Regions from separate parts of the Marinobacter sp. MBR-105 genome, predicted to be linked through region 1. Evidence: predicted binding sites of a transcription regulator. Region 1 holds the regulator's gene; the other holds the start of a gene.

The links. The regulator sigma-54, encoded in region 1, starts transcription at its own class of promoters, with help from an activator protein. The targets are predictions, from matches to a motif close to ANTGGCATNNANNTTGCTNT.
Region 2: a site for sigma-54 is predicted at 3,292-3,311, ahead of ACSSVV_RS17825 (PEP-CTERM sorting domain-containing protein). Genes of this name have one in related genera too.

Annotation. Positions count from the first base shown of each region.
Region 1 is NZ_JBRJHG010000008.1:118,794-128,491, forward strand. It holds gene ACSSVV_RS11145 (YhdP family phospholipid transporter) at 1-1,094, shown strand, start outside; gene ACSSVV_RS11150 (carbon-nitrogen hydrolase family protein) at 1,105-1,929, shown strand; gene yjgA (ribosome biogenesis factor YjgA) at 1,930-2,454, opposite strand; gene mgtE (magnesium transporter) at 2,472-3,833, opposite strand; gene ACSSVV_RS11165 (HPr family phosphocarrier protein) at 3,925-4,194, opposite strand; gene rapZ (RNase adapter RapZ) at 4,201-5,085, opposite strand; gene ptsN (PTS IIA-like nitrogen regulatory protein PtsN) at 5,140-5,610, opposite strand; gene hpf (ribosome hibernation promoting factor) at 5,699-6,007, opposite strand; gene ACSSVV_RS11185 (RNA polymerase factor sigma-54) at 6,081-7,610, opposite strand; gene lptB (LPS export ABC transporter ATP-binding protein) at 7,799-8,524, opposite strand; gene lptA (lipopolysaccharide transport periplasmic protein LptA) at 8,502-9,068, opposite strand; gene lptC (LPS export ABC transporter periplasmic protein LptC) at 9,052-9,651, opposite strand; gene ACSSVV_RS11205 (KdsC family phosphatase) at 9,648-9,698, opposite strand, start outside.
Region 2 is NZ_JBRJHG010000018.1:41,843-51,540, reverse strand. It holds gene dnaG (DNA primase) at 1-1,060, shown strand, start outside; gene rpoD (RNA polymerase sigma factor RpoD) at 1,179-3,035, shown strand; tRNA gene ACSSVV_RS17830 (tRNA-Ile) at 3,096-3,172, shown strand; gene ACSSVV_RS17825 (PEP-CTERM sorting domain-containing protein) at 3,383-3,937, shown strand; gene aupA (alkane uptake protein AupA) at 4,237-5,574, shown strand; partial or broken gene aupB (alkane uptake protein AupB) at 5,586-8,776, shown strand; gene ACSSVV_RS17810 (molybdopterin-dependent oxidoreductase) at 8,941-9,698, shown strand, end outside.

The sequences.
Region 1 (9,698 bases):
AACTGGTGTTCGGGCATCTGAATCTGGGCGCTCACCACCTGACCAATATCACCATTGATGCGCTTGAGCTGGAGGACCGGTGGGTCGTTCATACCGACTCGGATCGGGCCCGGGGCAGGGTGGTGTTACCCAGAGAAGGAGGCACGGTAGAGGCCGACTTTGCAACCCTGCGCCTGGTGCGGGAGGCCAGTGCCGCAGAGCAGGACAACGAATTTCTGACTCTTGAGGAGCAGTTGCAGGCGTTCAGGGAGCTGGATATGGGAAATTGGCCCGACATTAATGCCAGAATCTCGGATCTCCGGCTGGACGGCGAGTCTGCGGGAAGCTGGCGTTTCAAGCTGCGCCCTGAACCCTATCGGTTGCGTGTACAGGAGGTGGAAGGCCGGCTTGGATCCCTGGTGTTGTCCGGCGATATGACCTGGAGCATTGTGGATGACCGGGAAACGACCCGGTTTACTGGTAAGCTGGAGGGCGGGGCCCTTAAGGATCTGGAAGCGCTGACTGGCAGCACCATTCCGATGACCAACGAAGAAACGGCGGTTGAACTGGATCTGGATTGGCCGGGAAGCCCGAACAACATTGCTCTCAGCAAGATAAGCGGCACGGTCAGTGCCCGCCTGGACGACGGCATGATCATGGAGCAGAGCAATTCGGCGCAATTGTTCCGGATCTTCAACCTGCTGAACACTGATACGCTCTGGCGCAGGTTGCGGCTGGACTTCTCGGATCTGTACGAACGGGGCGTCGCCTTTGACGCCATTTCCGGTAAAGCCAACATCATAAATGGCCTGGTGACCATGGATCCGGAACTGCAACTGGTGGGTCCGTCCGGCGCGTTCAAACTCAGTGGCAATACCAACATGGCCGAAGAAACGTTGGATATGCGCCTGGTACTGGTACTACCCGTGACACAGAATCTGCCCCTGGCTGCCATACTGATGGGGGCGAGCGCCCCCATCGGCGGCGCCTTGTTCGTGCTCGATAAAATTCTGGGCGACCCGTTGAGCAAACTGACCAGTGCCACGTACAGTGTCACAGGAACCTGGAGCAATCCGGAAGTGGATCTGCGGGGCGTGTTCGATACCGGTGAGTAAGGAGGCCATGATGGTTCAGGTCGCGGCAATACAAATGGTCAGTACCCATGACATCGATGCCAACCTTGAAGAGGCCCGAAGACTGCTGGCTGAAGCGGCAGGCGCAGGGGCGAAGGTGGCGGTGTTGCCCGAGAACTTCGCCGTTCTGGCGACCGCGCAGATGCTGGAGTGCGGCCGCCGGGAGGCGGGTAGCGAGCCTGTTATCCGTCGCTTTCTGGCCGAGCAGGCCCGGTCATTGGGGCTCTGGATTGTCGGCGGCTCCCTGCCGTTGGCCAGTCGGCGAGATGGTTCAGAGATAACAGACCGGGTACGCGCCACCTGTCTGGTGTACAACGATCATGGCGAAGAAGTGGCCCGCTACGACAAGATTCACCTGTTTGACGCCATGGTTGAAGACGCCCACGGCCAGTATCGGGAATCGGATACCTTTGAGCCCGGTGATCAGGCGATTACGGTGGATACGCCGGCCGGACGACTGGGGTTGGCGATCTGTTACGACCTTCGCTTTCCAGAACTGTTCCGGGCCTTGAGAGAGCAGGGCGCCGAATGGGTCTGCCTGCCCAGCGCCTTTACCTGGCAGACGGGCAATGCCCATTGGCACGCCCTGATACGCGCCCGCGCCATTGAAAACCAGGTTTGGGTGGTGGCGCCGGGGCAAGGGGGGCAGAACAGTAGCCGGCGAAGAACCTATGGCCACAGCCTGATCTGCGATCCCTGGGGTAAGGTCGTCAGTGAGTTCGATGAAGGCCCAGGCATGGCTTGCGCCGATCTGGACCTGGAGCAGCTGCATCAGTTGCGAAGCCGTATGCCCGTTTGGGAGCACCGGCGGCTCTGATTACTGCTCGGCGTCGTCGATCCATTCCCGCAGAGCCCGGAACAGCTTCCGGGCCTGACCGGTATTCTTGCCTTTTTCGACTTCCTTGCGGGCATTGCGCACCAGATTGCGCAGGTGCTGTACATCCGCTGAAGGGCAGTAATCAATAAACTCTCCTACCACCTTGTCACCTTCGGAAATCATCCGGTCGCGCCAGCGCTCGGCGAGATGGTGTCGGCGGGTATGCTCTTCGCTGCCAGCGTGGAAGGCGTCGATGGCACGGCCAATAGCTTCGGGGTCGTCCTCCTGGCGCAACACCTTACCAATGTACTGCAAGTGTCGCCGGCGGGCCTCACGCTGGGGAATCCGGCGTGATTCAATGATCGCCGCTTTCAGGGTCTCGCTGATGCTCAGGGTGGCCAGCTGTTCGTCGTTCAGGTCCAGCATGCGTTTGCCCAGATCCTGAAGCGCGTGCATTTCGCGCTTCAGCTGCGATTTGCTGGGGCCAAGGTCGTCCTGGAATTCGTCGTCAAATTGGTCAGTCATGGTAGGTCACAGGTTGCTCAGGCATAGAAAATGGTGGCCAGTCCCAGGAAGGCCATGAAGCCGACAACGTCGGTTACGGTGGTGAGTATCACACTGCCGGCCAGGGCCGGGTCAATGTTCCGGGATTTCAGGAACAGCGGCAAGACGGTGCCCACCAGCGCCGCCGCCACCAGGTTAATCACCAGTGCCGCCGCGATGATGGCACCAATCAGCCAGTCCTGGAACCAGACCACCGCGGCGGTGGCAACCACCACCGCCCACAGCAGGCCGTTCAGTACCCCGGACAGAAACTCACGGTTCAGCAGCCAGCCCACGTTGGCACCGCTGATCTGGCCAACGGCCATACCCCGGATCACCAGGGTCAGAGTCTGGCTACCGGCAATGCCGCCCATGCTGGCCACAATTGGCATCAGTACGGCCAGTGCAACGACTTTGGCAATAGTGTCTTCAAACAGTCCAATCACGGCCGATGCGGTAAAGGCCGTGATCAGATTGATGCCCAGCCAGACCGCGCGCCGGCGGGTGGTCTTCATCACCGGGGCAAAGGTGTCCTCGTCTTCATCCAGACCAGCCATACTCATCAGGGAATGGTCTGCGTCCTCACGGATAACGTCGACCACGTCATCGATGGTGATCCGGCCCAGCAGCTTGTTGGTCTCATCCACCACAGGGGCAGAAATCAGGTCGTAGCGTTCGAACAGAGTGGCGACCTTGGTGTCGGACAGGGACACGGGAATGGGTTCAATGTCCGTGTCCATCACTTCCCGAACGGTAGCCGCGGGATTGGATACCAGCATCCGGGTAATGGGCAGCATGCCGATAAACTCGTCCCGACGGCTGACCACAATCAGGCTGTCGGTCATCGGGGGCAGGCTGCGGTGACGGCGCAGGTAGCGCAACACAACGTCGATGCTGATGTCCGGCCGAACCGTGATGGTGTCGGTGTTCATCAGGCCGCCAGCAGTGTCCTCCGGGTAAGCGAGGACTTCCTCGACCCGCTGACGGTCTTGCTCGTCCATGGTGTCCAGGACTTCCTGGATCACCGTGTCCGGCAATTGCTGAAGCAAGTCGGCCAGGTCATCCGACTCGAAATCTTCCAGAATGTCCGCCAGCTCCTGCGCGTTCAGCTGGCTCAGGAAGTAGCTACGAATATCGTCGCCAAGATACTGGAGGACTTCCCCTTCCAGCTGCTTGTCGACCAGGTTCCAGAGCAGGGCCCGTTGGCGTGGTGGCGAGGATTCCAGAAGGTGAGCAATATCGCTGGGGCTCAGACCGCCATTCAGAATGCGGGCCACCTGCTTGAGGGCACCACTGTCCAGCGCTTCACTGAGTGAGCGAAGGCGTTGGCGGGCCTGGCTTTTTTCCAGAATGTCGGTCATTGAACCACCTGCGATCAGAAAACCTTTGCATTATAGCGGAGTTAGGTGGCACACGTGAGAAAGGATTGTAGGTGAATGACGAAACCGGAGGTTATTCCCCTTCACCAAAATAATCGTCAATCAGGGCAGTCAATGCGTCGATGGCATCCTGTTCGTCCGGGCCATCGGCAACCAGTTCCACTTCGGTGCCCTGGCTGGCAGCCAGCATCATCACCTGCATGATGTTCTTGGCGTCTACGTCCCGGCCTTTGCCCCGGATTCGTACCTTGCTGTCAAAGTTCGAAGCGGTGGCCACAAGCTTTGCTGTAGCCCGTGCATGCAGACCGAGTTTGTTGATGATGGTGATGGGGCGGCAAATCATAGGCGCTCAGATTTCTCCCCGGGCTTGAAGGTGTGGCAGTTCGGTGTGGCGCACCTGCACATTACGGTAATGATCGCGGAAATAGCGCCCGAGCTGCTCACACACATAAACGGAGCGGTGCTGGCCACCGGTGCAACCGATGGAAATGGTCATGTAACTACGATTGCTGTCGGCAAACGAGGGCAGCCAGGTATTCAGGAAGCCCGTGACGTCATTCACCATCTGACGGGTCAGCGGTTCCCGTTCCAGAAATTCGATGACCGGCTGATCAACGCCGGTGTGTTTGCGCAGGCTGGTGTCCCAGTATGGATTGGGCAGGCAGCGTACGTCGAAGACATAGTCTGAATCCACCGGCACGCCGTGCTTGAAGCCAAAGGACTGGAACAGCAGTGCCAGTTCCTGATCCTTGCGGCCGGCCACGCGCTGCTTGATCATGTCGCGTAGCTCGTACATGGAGAGCCCGGTCGTGTTGACGTAAAGATCGGCCAGCTTTGACAGGGGTTCCAGCAATTGCTTTTCGTTGGTGATTGCCTCCCGCAGAGACGTCTTGTCATCGCTCAGTGGATGCTTGCGGCGGGTTGCGTGAAAGCGTTGCAGCAGTGACTGTTCGTCGGCATCCAGGAAAATGATTTCAACCTCGACACCGGTCTGCTTCAGTTGCTGGTAAATGGTTTCAAAATTGGCCAGCTCGGCGGACAGGTTACGGGCATCAATACTGACGGCCATTTTTTTCAGCCGGCCGGGCGCTTCCTGAGTGGCCGCCTCTCGGGTCAGCGGGAACAGCAAGCCAATGGGCAGGTTGTCGATGCAGTAGAATCCCAGGTCTTCCAGCACATGCAGGGCCGTACTCTTGCCGGAACCGGATCGGCCACTGACGATAATCAGCTTCATGGGACTGTTTCTCCTTCAATCTGCCTGGCAGCCTGTCCAGATATCAGGCTGATCTCAGTGATTACTCTCCGCCATACGCTGGTAAAGGGTCGCGGGATCTTCACTCTGGCGCAGCCGGGCGCAGAAAGTGCTGTCATTGAAGCGCTCCGCCAGTTGGCTCAGTAACTCCAGGTGTTCACTGGTGGCTTCTTTGGGGACGATCAGTGCAAACACCAGATCTACCGGCTGGTTATCGATAGCATCAAAGTCTACCGGTTCCTCCAGAGTCATCAGCACGCCGATGACGCGGTCCAGGCCTTCCAGTCGGCAGTGGGGGATGGCAATACCCTCACCGATACCGGTGCTGCCCAGCCGTTCGCGGGAGACCAGATTGTTGAAGATCTGGGTGTCGCTGAGGATTTCATCCTGAAAGTGAATCCGTTCAGCGATGAACTCCAGCACACGTTTCTTGCTTGAGGCCGGCACCTTACAGAGGGTCAGTTCAGGGGCAAGAATATTGTCGATGGTCAGGGATGGCTCGCTCATGGATCGACTGCATGTCCGTAAAAAAAAGGCTGCGGCCGGTTAGCCCCGCCGCAGCTCGTTTCATGAAACACCCGGTAAGGTTCGCGCTTCAGCGACCGCCGTTACCGTGCATCCGGTCTACGTTCTTTTCCTTGTGCTTGAGGATCTGACGGTCCAGCTTGTCGACCAGAGCGTCGATTGCGGCGTACATGTCCTCATTTTCTGCCTTTGCGTGAATCTCACCACCAATCACGTGCAGCGTGGCTTCCGCCATCTGGCGCACCTTCTCGACCTCCAGGGTGACCTGGCAGTTACTGATGTGGTCGAAGTGACGCTCCAGCTTCTCGAACTTGGTGTTGACGTAATCCTTCAGAGCGGGAGTCAGTTCTACGTGATGGCCTGAAATGTTGAGTTGCATAGGCGTCTCCTGTTGTCATACTGCCGGCGTGCTTGCCGGATTGCGTGCCAGTGCATCTTGCACCGGCGAAAGTTTAAACCAGGCGTTTTCGTTCGTTCGAGGGAGGAATATGCATGGCCTCCCGGTATTTGGCCACGGTACGCCGCGCCACGTTGATTCCCTGTTCCCCTAGCATGGCTGCAATTTTGCTATCGCTCAATGGCTTTTTCGGGGTTTCCTCGGCAATCAGCTTCTTGATCATCGCCCGGATGGCTGTAGACGAGCATTCGCCGCCCTCGGCGGTGCTGACGTGGCTGGAGAAAAAGTACTTCAGCTCAAAAATACCGCGGGGCGTGTGCATGTACTTCTGGGTGGTAACCCGGGAAATCGTGGACTCGTGCATTTCCACCGCCTGGGCAATGTCAGACAGGATCAGAGGCTTCATGGCTTCTTCGCCCTGATCCAGGAACCCTTGCTGGTGTTCAACGATGCGGGTGGCCACTTTCAGCAGGGTTTCATTCCGGCTTTGCAGGCTCTTGATAAACCATTTCGCTTCTTGCAGCTGGTCGCGCAGGTAGGTGTTATCGGCACTGCTGTCAGCCCGGCGGATCAGTGACGCGTAGCTGGCATTCACCCGGATACGCGGAGCGATTTCCGGGTTGAGTTCAACCCGCCAGCGGCCTTCGTGTTTGCGTACGATAACGTCCGGGATAACGTAATCCGGTTCGGCCCGGTCCACGACATCGCCAGGGCGAGGGTTCAGGCTGGTGATCAGGGCCAGTACCTGTTTCAGCTGGTCTTCCTTGAGCCGGCTGCGGCGTAACAGTTGCGCGTAGTCCCGGTTGCCAAGCAGGTGCAGGAACTGGGTAACCACCAGTCTCGCCTGGCGCAGCCAGGGGGTATCCGGTGGCAGCTGGTTGAGCTGAATCAGCAGGCATTCCTGGAGATCCCGAGCGAACACGCCGGGCGGGTCGAAGTGTTGCAGGCGGTGGAGTACCGCTTCCACTTCGTCCAGTTCCAACGGGTCTTCTTCGGTTTCGTCCAGCAGGCCTGCGTGAATGTCCTCAATGTCAGACGTCAGGTAGCCGCGCTCATCCACAGCATCCAGCAGCGCGTGGGCAATGGCCTGATCCCGCTCGCTCAGAGGTGTCAGGTTCAGCTGCCACTCAAGGTGATCCTGCAGGGTTTCGGTAGGCGAGTTCCGGGTTTCGAAATCCGATTCGTGCTCGTCTTCGCCTTTGCTGGCCGGAGCCGGGGCAGACTGGTAGATGTCGTCCCAGGCGGTATCCACTGGCAGATCATCGGGAATGTTGTCCGGAATATCGTTCTCGGACGACCAGTCAGGGCCGTTCTCGGTTTCGTCCCAGTCCGGGCTCGCGTCCTGGTGGCTGTCGTCCTGGTTGGCCTCAGAGCTGGAAGCTTCACTGTGCTCGTGCTCTTCGCGCTCGTCGCCTTCAGGGTGCTCATCGTCCTCTGAGGTTTCCAGCATTGGGTTGGATTCCAGCGCCTGCTGGATTTCCTGCTGGAGATCGAGGGTAGAAAGCTGTAGCAGGCGTATGGCCTGCTGCAGCTGGGGCGTCATGGTCAGACTCTGGCCCAGCTTAAGCTGTAATGAGGCTTTCATAACCATGGCTCAAGATCCATAACTCATGGGCATCCCGGTTGTTGCTTTGCCGGCGCACAGGCCGAAAAAAATGTTGTACGCTGGTTACTTGCCATTGTCTGTGAACAGTATAAGCAAGTTTTTTGCCGAGTTTACTTGCTACAGATCATCAAAACAATCAGACCTCGGATAAACCCTGTTTTATCAGGTCAGAGCCGGAACTCATCACCCAGATACACTTCTTTCACTTGCTGGTTTGCCAGAATGGCTTCGGCATTGCCGGAGGCGATGATGTGGCCGCCGGAAACGATGTAGGCATTCTCGCAGATGTCGAGGGTTTCCCGAACGTTGTGGTCGGTAATCAACACGCCAATACCTTTATCCCGCAGGTGCCGGATAATGTGCTTGATGTCACTGACGGAGATAGGGTCTACGCCCGCGAAGGGTTCGTCCAACAGGATAAACGCGGGCTCCATGGCCAGCGCCCGGGCGATTTCAACCCTGCGGCGTTCGCCTCCGGATAGCGCCATACCCACGCTGTCTCGGATGTGAGTAATATGAAACTCTTCCAGCAACTCTTCCAGCTTGGCCTCCCGTTCCGCCCGACTCATGCCTTTGCGGGTTTCGAGGATGGCCATGATGTTGTCCCGCACGGTCAGTTTGCGAAACACGGAGGCTTCCTGGGGCAGGTAACCGATGCCCTTGCGGGCGCGCCCATGCATTGGCAGCGGGGTGATGTCCTTGGCGTCGATGGTGATCCGGCCGTGATCCGCAGGCACCAGGCCCACGATCATGTAGAAGCAGGTGGTCTTGCCGGCGCCGTTGGGGCCGAGCAGGCCGACAATCTCGCCGGAGCGAATTTCCAGAGAAACATCCAGCACCACTTTTTTCTGCTTGTAGCTTTTTGCCAGATTACTGGCCCTGAGAACTGCCATCCGAACCTTTCCCGTCACTGGATTGAGCTGAATTACGAGGCTGAATCACCATTTCCACCCGGCCGGAGCCGCCGTCGGATGGCGTGCCGCCTTCCGCAGTAACAACGCGGCGAACGGTGTCGTAGTGAATGACGTCGCCCCGGAATACGTTGCCGTCTTGTTCAATAACGGCCTGGCGTTCAAAAATAACCAGGTTTTCATCGCCAGACCAGGTGATGTTCAGGGCCTTGGCATCGGTCGTGCCTTCGCCTTCCTGGCCGGGTTGCCGGTAATGGGCGGGGTTGCCGGCGGCTTCAATCCGGCTGACACCCTGTTGGTTGCGGTAAAGTACCACCCGATCCGCGTCCAGCCGGGTTTCGCCCTGAATCAGTTCGACAGCGCCGGTGTAAACGGCCGTTCCGGCGCTTTCATCCAGGCGGGCCGAATCTGCACTGACCTTTATGGGGATATCGGAATCCAGGTTGAATGCCGATGCCGGGCCGGCCAGCAATGCCATGGCCAGAATCGCTGGCCGGCAGAAAGATCGTTTACCTGACGGTTTCATATTGTCCCTCTACCCGGGAGTTGAGTTCGAGAATGCGTTCGTTGATCCAGGCTTTCATGCCGGTGGAGCGGGTGACGCCGAAAGGCTCGGTGATGGTCACCGGCTGGTCGGTGTAGACGGTGCCGTTGCTGTTGTCCAGGGTCAGTGCCTCGGTCTCCAGAACGGCTTCGCGGCCTTCGGACTGTCGGGTCAATTGGACGTTCCCCGTAAGTTCCAGCTTTTCATTGTTCTGCTGAAGGCTACCTTCATTGGACTCAATGAGCCAAGGGTCGGGGCTGCCCTCACTGAAAAGCCGGGCTCTCGGCGTATCCAGATGAGCCGTGCCGGTTGCTTCAAACTGCTCAATTCTGGGGCTTGTGAGATCAATCTGGAGGTTCCCTTGCTCATCCCAGGCGCGGTATTGGCCGCCGATCACAAAGCCGTCGGGCTCTGCGGGCCCCCGTAGTTCGCTGGCGGCATTCCGCGAACTGACAGGCTCGTCACTTTGCCACAGCAGAAAAACGGTTGCTGTTACGGTGGCGGCAAGGGCCAGCGCTGTAATCCGCCGTTTGCCACGATCGCCGAAAAGCCGCTCGGTGATCATGCTGGCTCGTCCAGATAGGGGGCAAGAGTGTTGTCCAGGTGCCCTTG
Region 2 (9,698 bases), on a different contig from region 1:
CGTTTTCCACAAGAGCCGGGAAATCTACGGCCTGTTCGAGGCCCGGCAAGCCATTCGACAACTGGACAAGTTGCTGGTGGTCGAAGGCTATATGGATGTGATTGCGCTGGCCCAGCACGGCATCCATTACGCGGTGGCGACTCTGGGGACGGCCACCAACCAGGACAGCCTGACCGCACTGCTTCGGCACGTTCGGCATATCGTGTTCTGTTTTGACGGCGACCAGGCAGGTTTTCGGGCAGCGGACAGGGCCATGGAGAATGCCCTGGAACTGATGGCAGACGGGCTGCACCTGCAGTTCCTCATGCTGCCAGAAGGCGAAGACCCGGACACACTGGTGCGCAAAGAAGGGCCGGACGCATTTCAGAAGCGTATTGAGGGCGCCACACCCTTCTCACGCTATCTGTTTGATCGCCAGAGCGAGGGCCTTGATCTGCAGTTGCCCGAACACCGAGGCGAACTTCGGGCACGGGTTGAGCCCTTGCTGAACAAGATGCCCCGCAGCACGTTGCGGGACGCCATGTGGCACGAAATGCTGCGCCTTTGCGGCGGCCGCAACCAGTGGCAGAACCGCCAGCAGGGCCAGAATTACAAGGCACGGGGCTGGCGCGGTGAAGGCCAGAGCCGGCCCACGGAAGAGCGGATTGACGTAAAACTCAGCAAAGACAGCACCTTGTGCCTGGCCTTGCTGGAAGCACCGGAACTGGCAACCGAAGTGAAAGCTCTGGCAGACAGCACCCGGCAGCTTGAACGCGCGGGGCGTTTTGCCCGCTGGTTACTGGAAGAAAAAATTCAGACCCGCAAGACACTGGTCGCGGGGCTGGCCACGAACAAACAGGCCAGGGACAGGTTTTACAACCTGTTTGACGAACTGGAGCACATACCGGCCCGGGAAAGCACACTGGCGGCTGCCAGAGAGCTGTTAAGCCCGAATGAAGAGGCCGCGCGTCAGCAGAGGCTGGCAACCCTGCTCCGGAACCTGGCACAGCTTTCCCCGGAAGAACGGGAGGAGCTGCGAACGCTCAGCGCCGGTACGTTAAATCCGAAGGCTGAAAGCTGAGCACTTGAAACCTGTTGCCCTGATCACCATCTAACCATTCGGTGGCAGCGCAACCGAGCGACAGCTATAATGGCTGTTTAACTTTTTTCCTTTTTAAAAGCGAGTTCACAGGGTGTCTATGTCAGGCAATTCGCAGAAATCACGTTTGAAAGACCTCATCGCACGAGGCAAGGAACAAGGTTACCTGACTTACGCCGAGGTAAACGATCACCTCCCGGAAGATATCGCAGATCCGGATCAGGTTGAAGACATTATCCGGATGATCAACGACATGGGTATCCAGGTGTGCGAAGAGACACCAGACGCGGATACCCTGCTGATGACCGAAGGTGACTCCACTGCCGACGAAGCTGCTGCCGCCGAAGCCGCTGCTGCTCTTGCCGCCGTTGAGACCGACGCTGGCCGCACCACCGATCCGGTGCGCATGTACATGCGCGAGATGGGCACCGTTGAGCTGCTGACCCGCGAAGGCGAAATTGTCATCGCCAAGCGCATCGAGGAAGGCATTCGCGATGTCATGGCCGCTGTAGCACATTTCCCGGGCACCGCCGGCACCGTGATTCAGGCCTACGACCGCATCATCGAGAATGAAGGTCGCATCAGCGACATCGTCACCGGCTTCCTCGACCCGGACGACGCCGAGCCGTTCATGGGTGAAGACACCAGCACCGAAGACACCTCTGCTGATGACAGCGATACCAGCAGCGATGACGACGATGACGACACCTCCAGCGAAGACGACAACGACAACGGGCCAGATCCGGAAGAAACCCGGCTGCGCTTCGAGCTGCTGAAAGAGAAGCTGGACGCTGCCGAGAAGGCCTTGGCCAAACACGGCCGTGGGCACAAGAAAACCCAGGAAGCCCTGAACGAACTGGGCCAGGTTTTCGCCCCGTTTAAGCTGGCCAACAAGGCGTTTGACGAACTGGTGAACGTCGTTCGTTCAACCAACGACCTGGTCCGCGAGAATGAGCGCGCCATCATGCAGATCTGTGTACGCGACTGCAAAATGCCGCGCAAAGACTTCATCAAATGGTTCCCGGGCAACGAAACTGATCTTGAGTGGGCCGGCGAAATTGCCGCCACCAAAAAGCCCTATGCGGCCGCTATCGGTGAGCGTGTAGATGAAATCGTTCGCCTGCAGAAGCGCATCCAGAACGTTCAGACCGAAGTGGATCTGGACGTGGCCGACATCAAGGAAATCAACCGCCGGGTGTCGATCGGCGAGGCGAAAGCCCGCCGCGCCAAAAAGGAAATGGTTGAGGCCAACCTGCGTCTGGTTATTTCCATCGCCAAGAAATACACCAACCGCGGCCTGCAGTTCCTGGATCTGATCCAGGAAGGCAACATTGGCCTGATGAAGGCGGTCGACAAGTTCGAGTACCGTCGTGGCTACAAGTTCTCCACCTACGCTACCTGGTGGATTCGCCAGGCCATCACCCGCTCCATCGCGGATCAGGCCCGCACGATCCGGATTCCGGTGCACATGATCGAGACGATCAACAAGCTCAACCGCATCTCCCGCCAGATGCTGCAGGAGATGGGCCGCGAGCCCACACCCGAGGAGCTGGGCGAGCGCATGGACATGCCGGAAGACAAGATCCGCAAGGTGCTGAAGATCGCCAAAGAGCCGATCTCCATGGAAACACCCATTGGTGACGACGAAGACAGTCATCTGGGCGATTTCATCGAAGATATCCAGGCTCTGTCGCCAGTGGATTCAGCCACGGCTGAAGGCCTGCGCGAAGCCACCCGCTCCGTGCTGGCCGGCCTGACCGCTCGGGAATCCAAAGTACTGCGCATGCGCTTTGGTATCGAGATGAACACCGACCACACTCTGGAAGAAGTCGGCAAGCAGTTCGATGTTACGCGGGAGCGTATCCGTCAGATCGAAGCCAAGGCCCTGCGCAAACTGCGCCACCCTTCCCGCTCCGATCACCTGCGCGGCTTCATTGACGACCAGGGCAACGGTTAATCCCCAAGACAGTAGCGGGCGCCACCCCTCGTGGGTATAATGGCGCCCGTTTTCTTTTCCGGGCCTATAGCTCAGTTGGTTAGAGCAGGGGACTCATAATCCCTTGGTCGCTGGTTCGAGTCCAGCTGGGCCCACCATCTCCCAAACTCCTCCCCCAACCCGCACCCAACTCACTCCTGTCCAACTTATTTACACATACGCCTCCAACCTTCTCTTAAGCACTGCCCAAGCCTCTGTTTTAACGTCAAATAATCCTATTGGCACACACTGTGCTGAAAGTCAGACGTAAGTACAGATCGCGGCTTCGCCGCACTGCGTTCAGGGCTTGCCCTGAGAGAAGGTGAAAAATGAAACAGATTACAAAGCAGATAACACACGTTATTGCGGCTCTGGCATTAACCTGGTCTGCTGGGGCTATGGCCCTGATCCTTGGCCCCGCAGACGCCGACAAAACTGTCGACGTAGGCCCCCCAAATCCAGCGCTTGACGCCGGTGACGTTGCAGCCCTTTTTGGAACGTCCGACCTCACTTTGCTTTACAAGTCCAACTACGAAGGCCCGGAAGAAGGCTCCTACCAATCCTTCTACTCCACCAGTTTCACCGGAGACCCTAACAACGCGGTGATCAGCTGGGATGGCCCGGACTACATTGTGTGCCCTGAGTGTTACCTGGTTGTCAAAGACGGCAACGAGCCACAATACCTGTTCAACATCGGCAGCTGGAATGGCCAGGACGTACTGGATCTTCAGGGCTTTTATCCAAACAGAGGCGCCATTTCTCATGTAGCGATCTTTGGCAAGTCCGTTCCTGTACAGGTTCCTGAGCCAGGAACACTGGGCCTGCTGGGACTTGGCATTCTGGGCATGCTCACAATCAGAAGAAAGTTACAAAAATCCGCCTGAGTGTCGACATTTTTTACATGCCACTAAAGCTCCCCTTGGGGAGCTTTTTTTGTGCCCGTTCACAAAACCGCAAACATTAAGTAACAGAAATACACGGAAGCCCACCTTTTAAGCTCATGAGTTTTCGGCCGTTTTAGACAATTCTTGAGGTACGCGGTTCTACCGACACCCTGTCGTGTCAAAAATGCCAACGTCCCGATCAGACAAGCCTCATACACTAAAACCTGAACAAGCGTACCAGTCCTGAAAGGAATCCCTCGGGACTGAGCACAAAAACAATGAGTGAACGGAGTGTATACATGGTTCTTTCCCCCCGATTCTCAGTACGGGCGGTATCCCTTGCCGTTGCAGCAGTTTCCGCCTCCCTGTCCATGCCCACCAGTGCCAGTATGGGCAACCTGGGCACCAGTTATGGTGTAATGCCGGTCGATGTGGCCACCGCCCAGTCCCTTTCGATGTTCAATGAGCAGGTTTCTGCCACCTACTACAATCCGGCAGCGCTGACGAAAGATCCTCGTGGCGAACTTACGGCGGGTATCCTTCATTCCGAACAGGAGCTGCGTTCCGACAATCCCAACGCCAGCGGTGACATTGTCTCGGACTCTCCGAGCCAACACGTTTTGATCGGCATGAAGACCAACCTTGGGTCACTCACCCGGTTCGGGCACCCCATCTATCTCGGGTTTATTGCGGGCGTGGAAAAGTACGGTAAGGAGATGCTGGCTTTCAGCTCTGAAACCAGCGAGAGCGGACAGTTCCTTCAATACGGGAAAGAACCTTTGTTCCTTAACATCGGTGGTGCAACCCCGATCTGGCGCGGTATTTCCGCCGGTGCTTCGGTTCGGGTAACGCTCGAAGCGACCGCTAATCTTGATGCCGTCTCGACGCTGGGCGGCGAAACCAGCCGTGAGCGCCTTGCGGTCAATGCCGAGCCTTCTCTGAAGACCATTCTGGGCACGAACATCGATCTGGGCAGCACATTTTGTCCTGAATCTGACTGTTTCCTGAACGGATGGGAAACGGCGCTGACCTACCGGACGAAGTCATCGGCCTCAACCACAGTCGACTCCAACATCATCGTGACCCAGACTATCCCGGATCCCGGGCTCAGCCTGGCTGTGACAACCATCGACTCATTCCAGCCGGAAACGATTGCCATCGGCACACAATACTCCGGTGACGGCTGGCGCATCGGCGGCAGTATCGAACAACAGAACTGGTCGGAACTGGAAGACGAATTCAGCGGCGACTCCATCAAGGATCAAGGTTCCGTGGCCTCCGGAAACCGGATCGGTTTCGACGACATCCTGATTCCCCGCCTTGGTGCGGAATATCAGTTGAACAAGAACTTCGCCCTTCGTGGCGGTGTTGCCTACGAAGAGTCTCCCCTTAAAACCACTCGTAATCCGGAGCTCAACTACCTGGATACCGACAAACTGGTGGTTGGCCTTGGTATCAGTGCCACTTACGACCGAACCCGCCTGCTCGCCTACCCGGTGCGGCTCGACCTGGGCTATCAGTACCAGCAACTGCAGGAGCGCGACTTCACCGTGGTGGACTACGACGGTGACGAAACCAGTGTCACTGCCGATGGTGATATCCACGTATTCAGCGGATCCATCACCCTGAAGTTCTGAGGAGGCTTGCCATGAAGTACAACAAGACCCTGGCACTGATTCCGGCCATTTTGCTGGCCGCCTGCGGCGGTGGCGACAAACAGTCCATTGACGAAAACCCAGACCCGGCTCGATGGTCTATTCCTTCCCGATGGATGGGCAGGCTGATATCAGCCCGAAAGCCGACATCGTGCTGCGCTTCTCTCATGCGATTATCGATGATGAAGCAACCCTGCAGAACAAGATCACCCTGCAGAGTAACGACCAGCCCCAGCCATTTACCGTGACCTTGATCGATAATGGCAAAAGTCTGAAGCTTGAGCCTGCTAACCCGCTTGCGACCGGCGAAGAATTCACCGTAACCTTCCAGGAGCCGCTGGCCGCCGAGGGCGGCCGGCAAATCACTACTCCGAACGCTACTGGTGATGACGGCATCCAGTTCGCAACCCGTGGCGCCTATGCGGGTCTCGCGGGGCTGGCCAACACCGCAGACACTTTCGACATTGCCTGGCAAGTACCCGCCAGCGACAGCCCATTCCAGGCCATGAATTTTTCGACTTTCCGGTTTGCCATGACGCAACCGGTGCATCCTGAATGGCAATCACTCGGCGGCAGTATTCAGCTGCAGGATGCCAACGGTGAAGAGGTTCCGGCGACCGTACTGGTTAAAGGCAACCGCATTACGGTTGACCCCTGCGTAACCCCCGAACTGTCGCAGTGCGGCAGCAAACAGGATATTCTCGACACCGGTGAAACCTACACCCTGCATTTGACCAACCTCGCCAGCCTGACCGACAGCAGTGAGGAGAACCGCTTCACCGGGGAATTCACCTTTACCCCGAGAGAGACCGGCCCAACGGTTGTGTTGCAACAAACCGCCGTAGATTCCGGCAACGGTGAACTGAGCTCCGTGCTCAACGGCCAGGCCCTCAATGCCGTAACGCTCAACTCGGTACTCCAGGGCGAAGCCGGCCCCTCTCAACAAACCGGGGACCTGTTTGCCGAGCTCGCCTACGCCCCGGCGTTTGATGCTGACGAAGCACTGCCGCTGCGTATTCCCAAAGGCAGTGTGCTGGAAAGCACCAGCCTGAACGTACTCGTGGGTGGCAAGGTACAGGTTCTGGATGCCGCGACCGGCGAAGACCAGCAAACCGGCACCATCAAAGTGACCATGCTCTCGGATGCATCCGGCTACATGAGCCCGAACCAGTACACCGATGACATCAATGCCCCGCGGCATATCACCCTGTTCATGGACGTATCCATGAACACGGAGGCAGCACAGCCGAATGCCGCGCTGTCCCAGGATCTGATGGGTGTTGAACTGCGCGGTATTGCTCTGGTTCGGGACGGCGTTCTGACCATCGACGCCATCGGCATGGTGGAACCAAACCTGCTGGGCCAGGAATTCACCGATTCCACCATTGCCTTCCATCTGCAGGCCGCAACCGATGCCGACTCGGTTCTGGATGCCGAAAACCTGCGGGAACTGGATGCCACACCACCCAGCCTGGTGAGCTGGATGCCCGGCCCTGCGAACGCCGTTCCGCCAACCCGTCAGTCCATGCAGCGCCCGGGCGACCCGATCATTCTGTTCTTTGATGAGCCGCTTGATCCGGCATCTGTCGAGAATGGTGTCGAACTCATTGAAAACGGTGCACCGGTAACTAACCTTCAGGCTCGGTTGGATGGAACAGCGCTTGTGCTTAATCCGCAGGGTGGCTTGAAGCATGGCGTACCGTATTCCGTGTCTGTCGACGGACTTACAGACCTGGCGGGCAACCGCGCGATGGTTTCTCCGTTAAGCTTTGAGCTCGATAGCATTGAAGAAAACGGTAGCCCGGGAAATAAAGGATTCCCCCTGGCGTTGACGACCTACCCTGGCTACCCATGTGAAACCGACTACGAAAACACCCTGGATCTGGAAAACGGCGTATTCGGGAAATGCTGGACCGCCGACGCCAACAACGCCGGTGACGTGTTACCCGTCAGCAAAATGCCGGCGGACCGGCCAATCACGGTCGTGTTTTCCAAGTCTCTCGATCTGGATTCAGTCATCGTCGGTGAGACCTTTACCGTTCAGGAAATTGCACAGGAAGCAAACGGTACCGTTACCGTCCTGAACCAACAGGTGGCAGGCCGATTAGAGAAAAACAACCAGCGCATCCGGTTCTACCCAGAGCAGCCGTGGCAGGTCGGTGCGCATTACCGCTACATTCTGGCCTCCTCAGAGCAGAGCGGCACTTGCACTCCTGGACAGTACACGTCGATTTGCGACGAGGACGGCATACCACTGAAAACGGATCTGCTGGAAGGCCTCAATGATGGTGACGGGAACAATGGCCCTGATAATCTTGAGATCGTATTTACCGGTTCAGAAGCGCGCTCCACAGTCTTCACACCGCTGCGGAATCTGCCGATTCGGGACACCAATTCGAATCTTGCGATTGACTGCGATGACCTCGGCAGCGAATCGTGTCTTGAGCCATTTAATCACCAGGGGAGCGATAGTGAAGGCTTTTTGCCCTCGGCAAACGCCGCAAAACTGCTCGTAACCCAGGACCATGCCGAGGATGCCCGGGTTGGTTGTGCGGTTGACGGTGCCGATTGCCCCCGCAAAAAATTCATCTATCAGACCTACGCTCTGAATACGGAGGTTATTGGACCTACCGTGGATCCCGACACCGGGCGAGACGCCGTCAAAGTGCTGCTTTACCCAACCCAACTGGCGACCACGTCTCTCGACGTTCACCTGTCGTTGCTGAGCACGGTTTCCAGCACCGGGCCCCAGGTATTAAGAATGCGCTACGCCAAGGACGATCCTGAATGTACGGGAGCATCCTGCGCCAGAAACAGCCTGATTCCGGGTTACATCACCGAGAATGATCAGGGTGAGACGATTTTCAAAACCAAAGCCGAGCTGTTTCTTGATGCCCCCGGGTTGAAGGCAACCGCGTCCATCCTCGGAATTCCCACAGACTTGCCACTGACTCACAACCTCTTTGGCTATCCTTTCACTCTGGAACTGGAAGGGCGTGTGGTGTTCTTTGATGACGGCCGGATGCAGATCGAACAACGGAACTTCAATGTCCCCCACATCGACGTAGAGGCTGTCGCCCTCGGAATCATCAATACGGAAATCCCATTGATCATCCCCGAGCAAGGCGTCTACCTGAATTTTATATCCAACCCGGTGAAGGAAATTCCGGCTCAGTACGAATAGAACACAGGTTACTCAGGTCTACCCTCCTCAGGCCAGTCTCCGGACTGGCCTTTTTTATGGGCCTTTTGGGGCCACAATCACAATCGGTTTTTCATTCCGGGTCGTTTTCCTGATAATCTGGTTGCAATATGAAACCCAACAACAAGAATTCCGGGAGAGCCTGCATGGAAAACGGCGTCCACTACCGCACCTGTCACCTCTGCGAAGCCATGTGTGGCGTTGCCATTGAGGTCAACAACGGCAAAATCACCAGTATCAAGGGCGACGATCAGGATCCTCTGAGCCTGGGCCACATCTGCCCCAAAGCCGTCGCACTTCAGGATCTGCATGAAGACCCGGAGCGCCTGAAGAAGCCGATACGCAAAACTGCCCAGGGCTGGGAAGAGCTATCCTGGGAGGACGCCTTTGATCTGGTTGCCGAGAAGCTTCATGGAATTCGGAAAACCTACGGCCGGAACAGTATCGGGGTCTACCTCGGCAACCCCAATGTTCACAATCACGGCGCGCTGATGACCACCATGCCGTTTTTGCGGGCCATCGGCACCCAGAATCGCTTCTCTGCCACGTCCAACGACCAGCTACCGCACATGTTGGCCAGCCTGGAGATGTTTGGTCACCAGATTCTGTTTCCGATTCCCGACATCGACCATACTGACCTATTCATCTGTATTGGCGGCAACCCGATGGCCTCGAACGGCAGCTTGATGACCGTACCGGACATCCGGGGCCGCCTTAAAGCACTGCGGCAACGCGGTGGGCAACTCGTCGTTATTGACCCCCGACGCACCGAAACCGCCCGCCTGGCCGACAACTTCCATTTTATCCGGCCCGGCACCGATGCCTTCCTGCTGATGGCCATGGTACACACTCTGTTCGAAGAGAACCTGGTGGATCCCGGCGCGGCCGAGCGGCTGGTGAAAGA